Regions from separate parts of the Planococcus sp. APC 3906 genome, predicted to be linked through region 2. Evidence: predicted binding sites of a transcription regulator. Region 2 holds the regulator's gene; the other holds the start of a gene.
What was found. Region 2 encodes LexA, which represses DNA repair genes until DNA is damaged. Its sites were predicted from a motif close to CGAACATATGTTCG; they were not measured.
Positions count from the first base shown of each region.

Region 1: the regulator LexA is predicted to act here: its motif matches at 2,319-2,332, upstream of QMA09_RS14795 (YhjD family protein).

Region 1 is NZ_JASDCW010000032.1:2,020-6,428, reverse strand. Features, by position in the region: gene uvrB (excinuclease ABC subunit UvrB) at 1-688, opposite strand, end outside; gene QMA09_RS14805 (IDEAL domain-containing protein) at 915-1,154, opposite strand; gene QMA09_RS14800 (competence protein ComK) at 1,332-1,886, shown strand; gene QMA09_RS14795 (YhjD family protein) at 1,932-2,297, opposite strand; gene QMA09_RS14790 (ABC1 kinase family protein) at 2,904-4,409, opposite strand, start outside.
Region 2 is NZ_JASDCW010000004.1:133,144-137,552, reverse strand. Features, by position in the region: gene tkt (transketolase) at 1-473, opposite strand, end outside; gene QMA09_RS04180 (DUF896 domain-containing protein) at 598-831, opposite strand; gene QMA09_RS04175 (YneB family resolvase-like protein) at 890-1,543, opposite strand; gene yneA (cell division suppressor protein YneA) at 1,540-1,857, opposite strand; gene lexA (transcriptional repressor LexA) at 2,023-2,643, shown strand; gene QMA09_RS04160 (class I SAM-dependent methyltransferase) at 2,704-3,438, opposite strand; gene QMA09_RS04155 (hypothetical protein) at 3,509-3,703, opposite strand; gene QMA09_RS04150 (hypothetical protein) at 3,876-4,076, opposite strand; gene QMA09_RS04145 (TM2 domain-containing protein) at 4,316-4,409, shown strand, end outside.

The sequences.
Region 1 (4,409 bases), on a different contig from region 2:
ATGCGTCCACTTCACGGATGCGGTCGATTTCATCGCCGAAAAATTCCACGCGCAGGCAGCGTTCATCGCGCGATGCCGGGAAAATTTCCACCACATCGCCCCGTACGCGGAACGTTCCGCGGATAAAGTTGATGTCATTGCGCTCGTATTGCACATCGACCAGTTTTCGCAACAGCTGGTTGCGCTCGATTTCCATCCCTTTGCGCAGCGAAACCACGAGCTCCCGGTATTCTTTCGGGGAACCGAGGCCATAGATGCAAGAGACCGAGGCAATGACAATGACGTCATCGCGTTCGAACAACGAACTCGTCGCCGAGTGGCGCAGCTTATCGATTTCATCATTGATGCTGGCATCTTTTTCGATGAACGTATCCGATTGCGGCACATAGGCTTCCGGCTGGTAATAATCGTAGTAGCTGACAAAATACTCAACCGCGTTATCCGGGAAAAATTCCTTGAATTCGCTGTAGAGCTGCCCCGCCAAAGTTTTGTTATGCGCCATCACGAGCGTCGGCTTTTTCACTTGCTGGATGACGTTCGACATTGTATACGTCTTCCCTGTCCCTGTCGCCCCGAGCAGCGTCTGGCATTTCTTGCCGTTGATGATTCCTTGCGTCAGTTCGGCAATTGCAGCCGGCTGATCGCCTGCAGGCTCATAGGGTGCCTGAAGATTGAATTCCTGTTTCATGGTTGATGCCCTCCGTTCGTTCATTGTCTCTATTTTATCATATGCCCTAAAAATCCCCTAACAAAAAGCGAACATATGTTTTTTCGCTATTTCTTTTGAATCTTCAATGGTGCTTAGAGAATCTATTTCCCTTTATAGAGACCCTTCATTGCCTTAAAACGCAAAAAAATGCATCGGACTGGGTCCGATGCATTTTTGAATCTTATTCTATTAAAAAGCTGCTTGCTCATTCTTCTTCGTGTTTTAATGTCTTCAATTGTTCGCTATACGTGTTGAATGCTTCACGGTCGTTATTGTCCAGGGCTTCATCGATGAGGTTCATCAGCTGTTCTTCTTGCTGAGAGCGGTGAACATGCTTTAGGAATAGATCCAGGTAGATATCGTTCAAAAGTTTTTCCGCTTCAGTCGCTTTCTTTGTTTGAGCCATCGCTTTCATGAAATCAGCGTAAGAATAATAGTTTTCCATTCTTCATCACCCCGAATGCTTTTCATTAGTATACAATATAATTTTGCAAAGAACAATCGTTTTTTGAAAATTCTAATGAAATAGAATATATTTTATTTTCCTCCGCAAAGCCTTTGCTAATTTGCATTTTTTCCTTATAATGTTATATGTATAGTAAATTTGAGGGGTGTATAATACATGAGCAAAAAGAATCATCAGCTCTTATCATATACGGTGTGCAGCAATACCTATGCACTTTTGCCGTATATTGACGGCCATAGAAACTGGACGCGGGTCATTGAAGACCGCAGCGAATTCATCGTAGAGGAATCCGTCTATAAAATCATCAGTTCTTCGTGCAGATTTTACAGGGGATCCCTCGAAAGCGCCACCCTCTATTCCCAGAAAGCGATCCGGGTCAAACATAAGCCACCTGTCATCATCGGGGAATACTATGGCAGCCCGCTCATTTTCTTTCCTACCCATTCACCGAAGAACCGCGATTCTGTTTGGTTCAATTTTGATGCGGTCGAGTTGATCGACAGTGAAGACACGATTAAAGGAAGTCTTGTACACTTGAGCAACGGCATCAGCGTACCGCTTGATGTGTCGCCCATCGCCCTTAGAAACCAGCATTCGTTTGCCGGTTCGCTGCGCCGCTTTTTCAGGAATTCCCAGCAAATCCATAAACAGCAGATGGTCTATTTGACGAAGCGGCGATATCCGCCCCGCGCTCAGCATCCGATGGATTGACCGGCGAAACTTCAGTTATTGTTCATTTGCGGCTGGCGGCCCTGGTTAAATCTCCCGGTGGGCCATCGCCAAATAGATTCGCAGCAGCTCCTCCACTTGATTGCGTAGGCGCAAATTCAAATAGCGCCTGTGATCTTCGTAGCCCCCATGGTAAAAGACATATTCAGTAAAGGTGTCATCGCCTGTCCCCTTCAGCATTTTCATATGCTGCTTGCGCATATGGATGTTCGTTTCCTTCAGCTCCTTCTGAACTTTCCGAATCGCTCCATCCACCAATTCAACGTATGGCCTCTTCAATTTAAAAGGACCCTGTTCGAATAATGCACGGTCGCGCTCCAAAATGATCAGCACCATCGGCAAATACATCGCTTTTTCAAAATAGACGATTTCCTCTTGTGAGATTAACGGCATTCTTAGCACCTCCTCAAAAAGGGAACGTTTGTTCTTATTTTTAATTTTAGCGTCATTTCAGGAAATTGCAATAGCCTGTGTTAAATAATCCTTTCTACGATATTCACCTATATAAGTTGAACTAATGAATATTCATAATCGATATTCCGCAAAACAGCTACGCTTGCCGCGGGCGAGCGCCAAGCCTCCTCAGTCGCTTTGCTCCTTGCGGGGTCTCGGCTATCTCGCTTTCCCGCAGGCAAGACTTACCCGAAGCTTGCGAGGGCAAGTCTTTGCGACGAAGCGCATAGCGCTGCAGGAGCAGTAAGGTTTTCTCAGCTGTTTTGCTCCATATCGAGAGATATCTTAGCGGAGGCGCGTCAAGGGGCTAGGCGAAGCAATGAGACGAGTGTTCATGTCGTCTCATTGCGAGAGCCAAGGAGTGCCAAATACTTTTGGCAACTTCTTTGCGACGAGTTTGCGCAGGAGCAATCGTCTTTGCACTGCCCAAAGCGTCCGAAGCGATTTTCAATATGATACTTCTTTAGTTCAACTTATACATACGGTCTTGCCATGAAAAAAAGAGCTGTCCGGAATTCTGTTTTGCAGAATTCCGGACAGCTCTTTTCATTTAATTGAACGGTAAATCCATAATGAACCGACGAAAAATCCGGAAGACACCCACATGAACGGCTCATGCCAGAACCACACCGACACCGAAATGCCGGTGAACGACAGGATGGTGAAGATGCCGGCAAACATGCGGCTTTGCAAATCGCGCTCATGCTGGCGATTGCGTCCGTCGCGATTTTCGATGTAATGGCGCATGCGCTCCGGCTCTTCCAAATAACTGATGACTTTCTGCGGCAGCACCCGGAATGGACCCGATGCGTTGAGCACCCAGCGCAGCACATCGCTTTTGCCGAAGACAGGCTTGCCTTCTTTTTGGGTCGACGCCCATTCCAGAACACGAGGCCGCGCCAATGCCAAGAGGTCAATGCCGGGATCCAAGACGTTGAGAACGCCAACAAAGATTGAAGCCGCGCGCCCGAAGAATGCAAACTCAGCTGGCAGCTGTACAGGCTGTGTCCGGACGATGTTTTGCATGTCCTTGAACAGCCGCTCCACGACAAAGCTGTCCATCTGCATCAGCTCGTCTGATTCATAAGCAGCGACCAATCGGGAAATCGTATCGGCCAAAAGCTCGCGGTTCGCTTGCGGCAATAGGAACCGCAGCTCTTCAAGCGCATCAAGGACCAATTCGTAGTTTTTGAAGATGATGCCTTCTGCAATCCGCAAAACGGCTTGGGAATCAGCGGCCGTGATTGTGCTAGTCATGCCGAAATCGATCAGCACAATCGTGCCGTCGGGCTTCAGCAAAATGTTTCCGCCATGCGGATCGGCGTGGAATTGGCCGCCGTACAAAATCTGTTCGAGAAACAGGATGAACAGCCGCTCCGCGATTTCATGGCGGTCAAGCCCGTGTTTTTCAATAAACGCCAAGTCGGTGATGCGTGCCCCTTCGATCCATTCCATGACAAGAACGCGGCGCGTCGACAAATCATCAAAATAGACGGGGAAACGGATGCCGTCCATTTCCGAAAAACGGTCCGCAAACGCGCGGCCGCTTTGCAGTTCCTGAAGGAAGTTCAATTCCGCACCGATCGTTTCGGTCATTTCCCCGAAAAGCTGCGTGAAATTGATTTGCTTGGAAAGCGGCGTAAAGGTCTTCATAAACCAAATGACGATGCGCATCGCCTGGAAGTCTGCCCGCAGCAATTTCTCGGTTCCGGGCCGCTGGATTTTCACGGCCACGACTGTGCCGTCTTTCAACGTTCCTTTATAGACTTCTCCAATAGATGCGGAAGCGACAGCCCCTTCGGACAGTTCCGCCAAATAGCTGGAATAAGGCGAATTCCATTCTGTCTCCAAGACAGAAATGATTTTCTCACGTTCCACTGACGGCACACGATCCGTCAATCCCTCCAGTTCTTCGAGGAAAGACTTTGGCATGATGTCGGCCCGAGTTGACAGGAATTGCCCCATCTTGATCATTAGCCCGCCAAGTTTCAGCGCCAAAGTTTTGTATTGTTTCGCTTGTTTCGTTACCAGGGTGTTCCATTTCTCCTCCAC
Region 2 (4,409 bases):
CCGTCTCCGCAAAGAGAGAAGGTATGGTGATCGATGACATCCATATTGTCTTTATTATATGTAGCTGACAAATGGCGCTCTGCCATAGCCATGCCCACTGCCATGCCGATTCCTTGGCCAAGTGGTCCAGTTGTCGCTTCTACGCCAACTGTGTGGTGATATTCCGGATGTCCCGGTGTTTTCGAATCCCATTGGCGGAAGTTTTTGATCTCGTCCAATTCAAGCCCGTAGCCGCTCAAATGCAGCAAGCTGTATAAAAGCATTGAACCATGCCCCGCTGACAGTACGAAACGGTCACGGTTGAACCAGTTCGGATTTTTCGGGTTGTGGTTCATGTGTTTAGTCCATAATGTATAAGCCATAGGAGCTGCTCCCATTGGCAATCCCGGATGCCCTGAGTTCGCTTTCTCAATCGCATCGATGGAAAGTGTACGTATAGTAGTTACCGCAAGTTGATCTGCATGGTTTGACATAAAAACATCCTCTCATTAACAATTTTAATCCTATTCTAGTGTAGTCAACAATAGGCAAGAATACAACTAGAAATGCGCAATAGCCGAGCGCTGAAGTCTAGGCACAACAAAAAAAGAATAAGTATTAATTTAAATACTTATTCTCCCGAATATTTTTGACTTTCTCCGGCGTAACATCGTTGCCTTCCGGATCAATCACTTTTACGTTTTCAATTGTGCCGCGCATCGTTTGGCGGAAAGTCGACAAGTATTCCTGGCGCAATGCAGATTGTTCTTTTGCCTCTTCAATGGACAAGCCCGCGGTCTTGGATTTTCGTGATAATTCGTTAATGCGTTTTATTTTATCTGGTGATAACAATAGAATCCCGCCTTTCTTCTACCATATCGTACAAAAGAAGCGGGATTTCTGCAATATATTAGCCTTCTTTCATCTCAAGGAATTCCCTGTAGCGTCTGTGGACGGTTGCTTTGCTTGCCTGATAGCCGAAGCCTTGCAGCGTTACCGCAATTTCATGGAACGTCAGCCCATTCTGTTTCAGGCTGACAATCTGGTCGATCGGCAGGTCTAAGCGCTCGCGGCCATCAGGGTTGCCCCGGCCTTTAAGATTGCGTTCAGGCTTGTAGCCATTTTCAACAGCGCGTTTCATGCCGCGTTTGATCTTGGCATTATGTATTTTGCGCTGGTACTCTTCAACAACCGCTAAAATCTCCAATACCATGTCATCCATATCGTTCAATGCGATGGGTCCTTGATCGGTCAATGTAAAAACCTCCACGCCATATTTTTTCATGACATGAAGCAGCGCGATTCGTGCATGGCCACGGCCAAGGCGGGTTTCATCCTGGATGAATACCGCTGAAACTTTATCGGTTTTAATGACGTTGAGCATCTCCAGAAGCCCTTCCCGGTCCATTTCGTAGCCGCTGTGCTGATCTGTAAAGATGTCTGAAACCATGTATCCTTGTGCAAATGCGAATTTCAATAATTCTTCTTCCTGCCGTGCAAGTGAACTTTCCTGTGTGTCTTTCGTGGTGCTGACGCGGCAATAAATTAATGCAGATTTCTTCATTCTGCATCACCCGCCAGTTTGGTGGTTTCGTCTGGGGCGAATTTCAGTTGTTCGCTGGGGATTTTGATCGATTGTCCGGCTATGATCTTCGGAGTGCTTAAGCCGTTCTCCTTCATGATTTCTTCAATCCACTCCTGATGGGGAGTATTGCCGCTGAAAGATTCCGCAAGTGTCCATAAAGTATCGCCTTGTTCAACTTGCACCAGGCTCATTTGGCCTTCCTGCGCATTATGGGTGAACACCGAATAAAATGAAAAAGATAGGATCAGAAGAAATAGTACTGTCAGGTAAGAATTTTTTTGGATGAATGTCATAAGAACCGCCTCCTAAGAATGTGTGTTCGGAATGTATGTTCTTACTTTAATGCGAACAAGTGTTTTTGTCAACAAATAAATTCGAACCTATGTTTGCATTTCATATCCCAAGTTGGTATACTATTGGTAGAAAACATGCTGAACTACTAAAAAGAGGTGAAACTGTTGAAAAAAGTATCGAAGCGCCAAGAAGATATTTTGACATTCATAAAAGATGAAGTCCGGGCTAAGGGCTATCCGCCATCCGTACGTGAAATCGGAGAAGCAGTTGGCTTGGCATCAAGCTCGACTGTCCATGGCCATCTTGCCCGCCTTGAAAGCAAAGGCTTGATCCGCCGCGACCCGACAAAACCGAGAGCAATCGAAATTATCAGCACAGACGATTCACTGATCGAGAAAAGCCCTGTCCTTCATGTACCGCTCGTCGGTAAAGTAACTGCTGGCGTTCCGATCACTGCGATTGAAAATGTGGAAGAATATTTCCCGCTCCCACAAACCTACGGAACAGAAGACGACCATATTTTCATGCTTGAAATCATGGGAGAAAGTATGATTGAAGCTGGCATCCTGAATGGTGACTATGTCGTAGTTAAACAACAGCAAACCGCTAACAACGGCGACATCGTTGTGGCGATGACCGCTGATGACGAAGCGACAGTCAAACGATTTTTCAAAGAAGACAATTATTTCCGCCTGCAGCCTGAAAACTCATCGATGGATCCAATCATCGTAGACCAGGTCTCCATCCTTGGAAAAGTGGTCGGCGTATACCGCCAATTACATTAATCACATACACAAGCATAAAAGCGCCGAGAGAAATTTCTCTCAGCGCTTTTTTAATTGCCATTATTTTTTTTGGCCAGCCAAAATCAGCATCAGCGGAATGCGTTCCCGCCGTTCAAACTCAGCATCGGAATCAAAATTGGCCCGCACAGGATGGCCCTCTTTGAGTGCCGTTACAGTAAGCGCTGCATTCGCAAGCGCTGTGAAATAGGTTTCAATTGTCCGGTGATGCTTGACGACCGTCTTTCCTATCCAAGGTTCTTGGCGTTTGCCTTCCTTGAAATAATCATCCACCAGCCAATCGCCTCTAAGCTCCCCTTGGTCTTTGCTGGTAAATGCTGCTGTGGTAACCGGGTGCTGTACAGTGAAAACGAATTTCCCGCCCGGCAGCAGCGAGCGGTGGACTTCTTCAAACAAGCGCTCGATATCTGACAGGTAATGGATGACAAAACGGGAGACGATCAAATCGTATTGCGCACCGTTTGCTTTAAACAGCTCAAGGTCTGCTGTTTCGATTTCCCCTCCCAGAGACGCTGTGGCTTTGGTAGCCAATTGCGCCATCTCTGTAGAGCCTTCAATCCCTGTATACGATGCCGCCCCTGCCGCAAGCAGCTTTTGGCCGAATGAGCCGTCTCCGCAGCCCAGATCCAAAATTTCTTTGCCTTTGACGTCGCCAGCCAGCTTCCAAATTATCGGTTCTTCAATCGCGTTGTTTGGACTTTCTTTGCGGTTGCGCCGCTTTAAATAACGATTCAAAAAATCTTTTTCATCGTAAACACTTGAACCTCTGTATTCCATCCATAGCCAGCTCCCTGCCATTAATTTTCTGCATAAAAAAAGCATCCGATAAAACGCGATGCTTCAGGCCTTATAATTCATAGACCATGATGTATTTTACTTGAGTGATGGTGATACGGTATAGGCGATCGTTGTCCTGGTCAGTAATTTCAAACGTGCCATGGGTAGGAATATTCCGCAATGCTGATTCCTTATCTTCTGCATATGATGTCAGGACAATAGTATTGCCTTGGTCAAAATAAAATTCCACTTGAAAAGTTTTCATGCATAGGGCCTCCTTAAAATCAGATTATTTTCGCTTCTGTCTATCATACACCATGAAAGGGGTGTGTTGTGCATTCTTTTTTTGAATTCAATCGCATAAAAAAATAGGGAAAACCCCGGATACGGACTCTTGGGGAGCCGAATCCGGGGTACCGGTTTTCCGAAGATCGTATTCAATTTTTGCTTTCTTGCTTTTGCTGTTCCGAAATCCACCAATCGATATGCCTCAAGTCAAAAAAGATTGTATTGGCGTAGGACTGGCTATGTGGAATCTGCCTTTTTGCAATGCCTTCATTAATCTGCTCTTCAGTCATCGGGCACCCTGCTGATTCTAAATACTTCAGCAGATCTTTTACCCCTTGAATTTTTGTCAAATTAATCACCCCCCACAAAATCTTCTTAAGCACTAAGAAAATTCAGTACGGGTTATTAATCCTATTTATGAATTCTATTAAATAATACCCCGGTGCCCATTGCGCTAAACGCTTCATAATAATAATTCCGGAAAAAATTTTAAAAATAAAAATACATTTTATGTATTTTAATTAGTTAATTAGCTTTACAAATGCTAAAAAATTAGTAAAATCAAATTATAAGGGGAGTGAGAGAAAAGATGGATAATCTTTTAGCAAAACAGAATTTAAATGCACAGCAATTGACGTTATTGAATGGTGAATATGAGGACAAGAAAAAGAGCACGGCGGCAG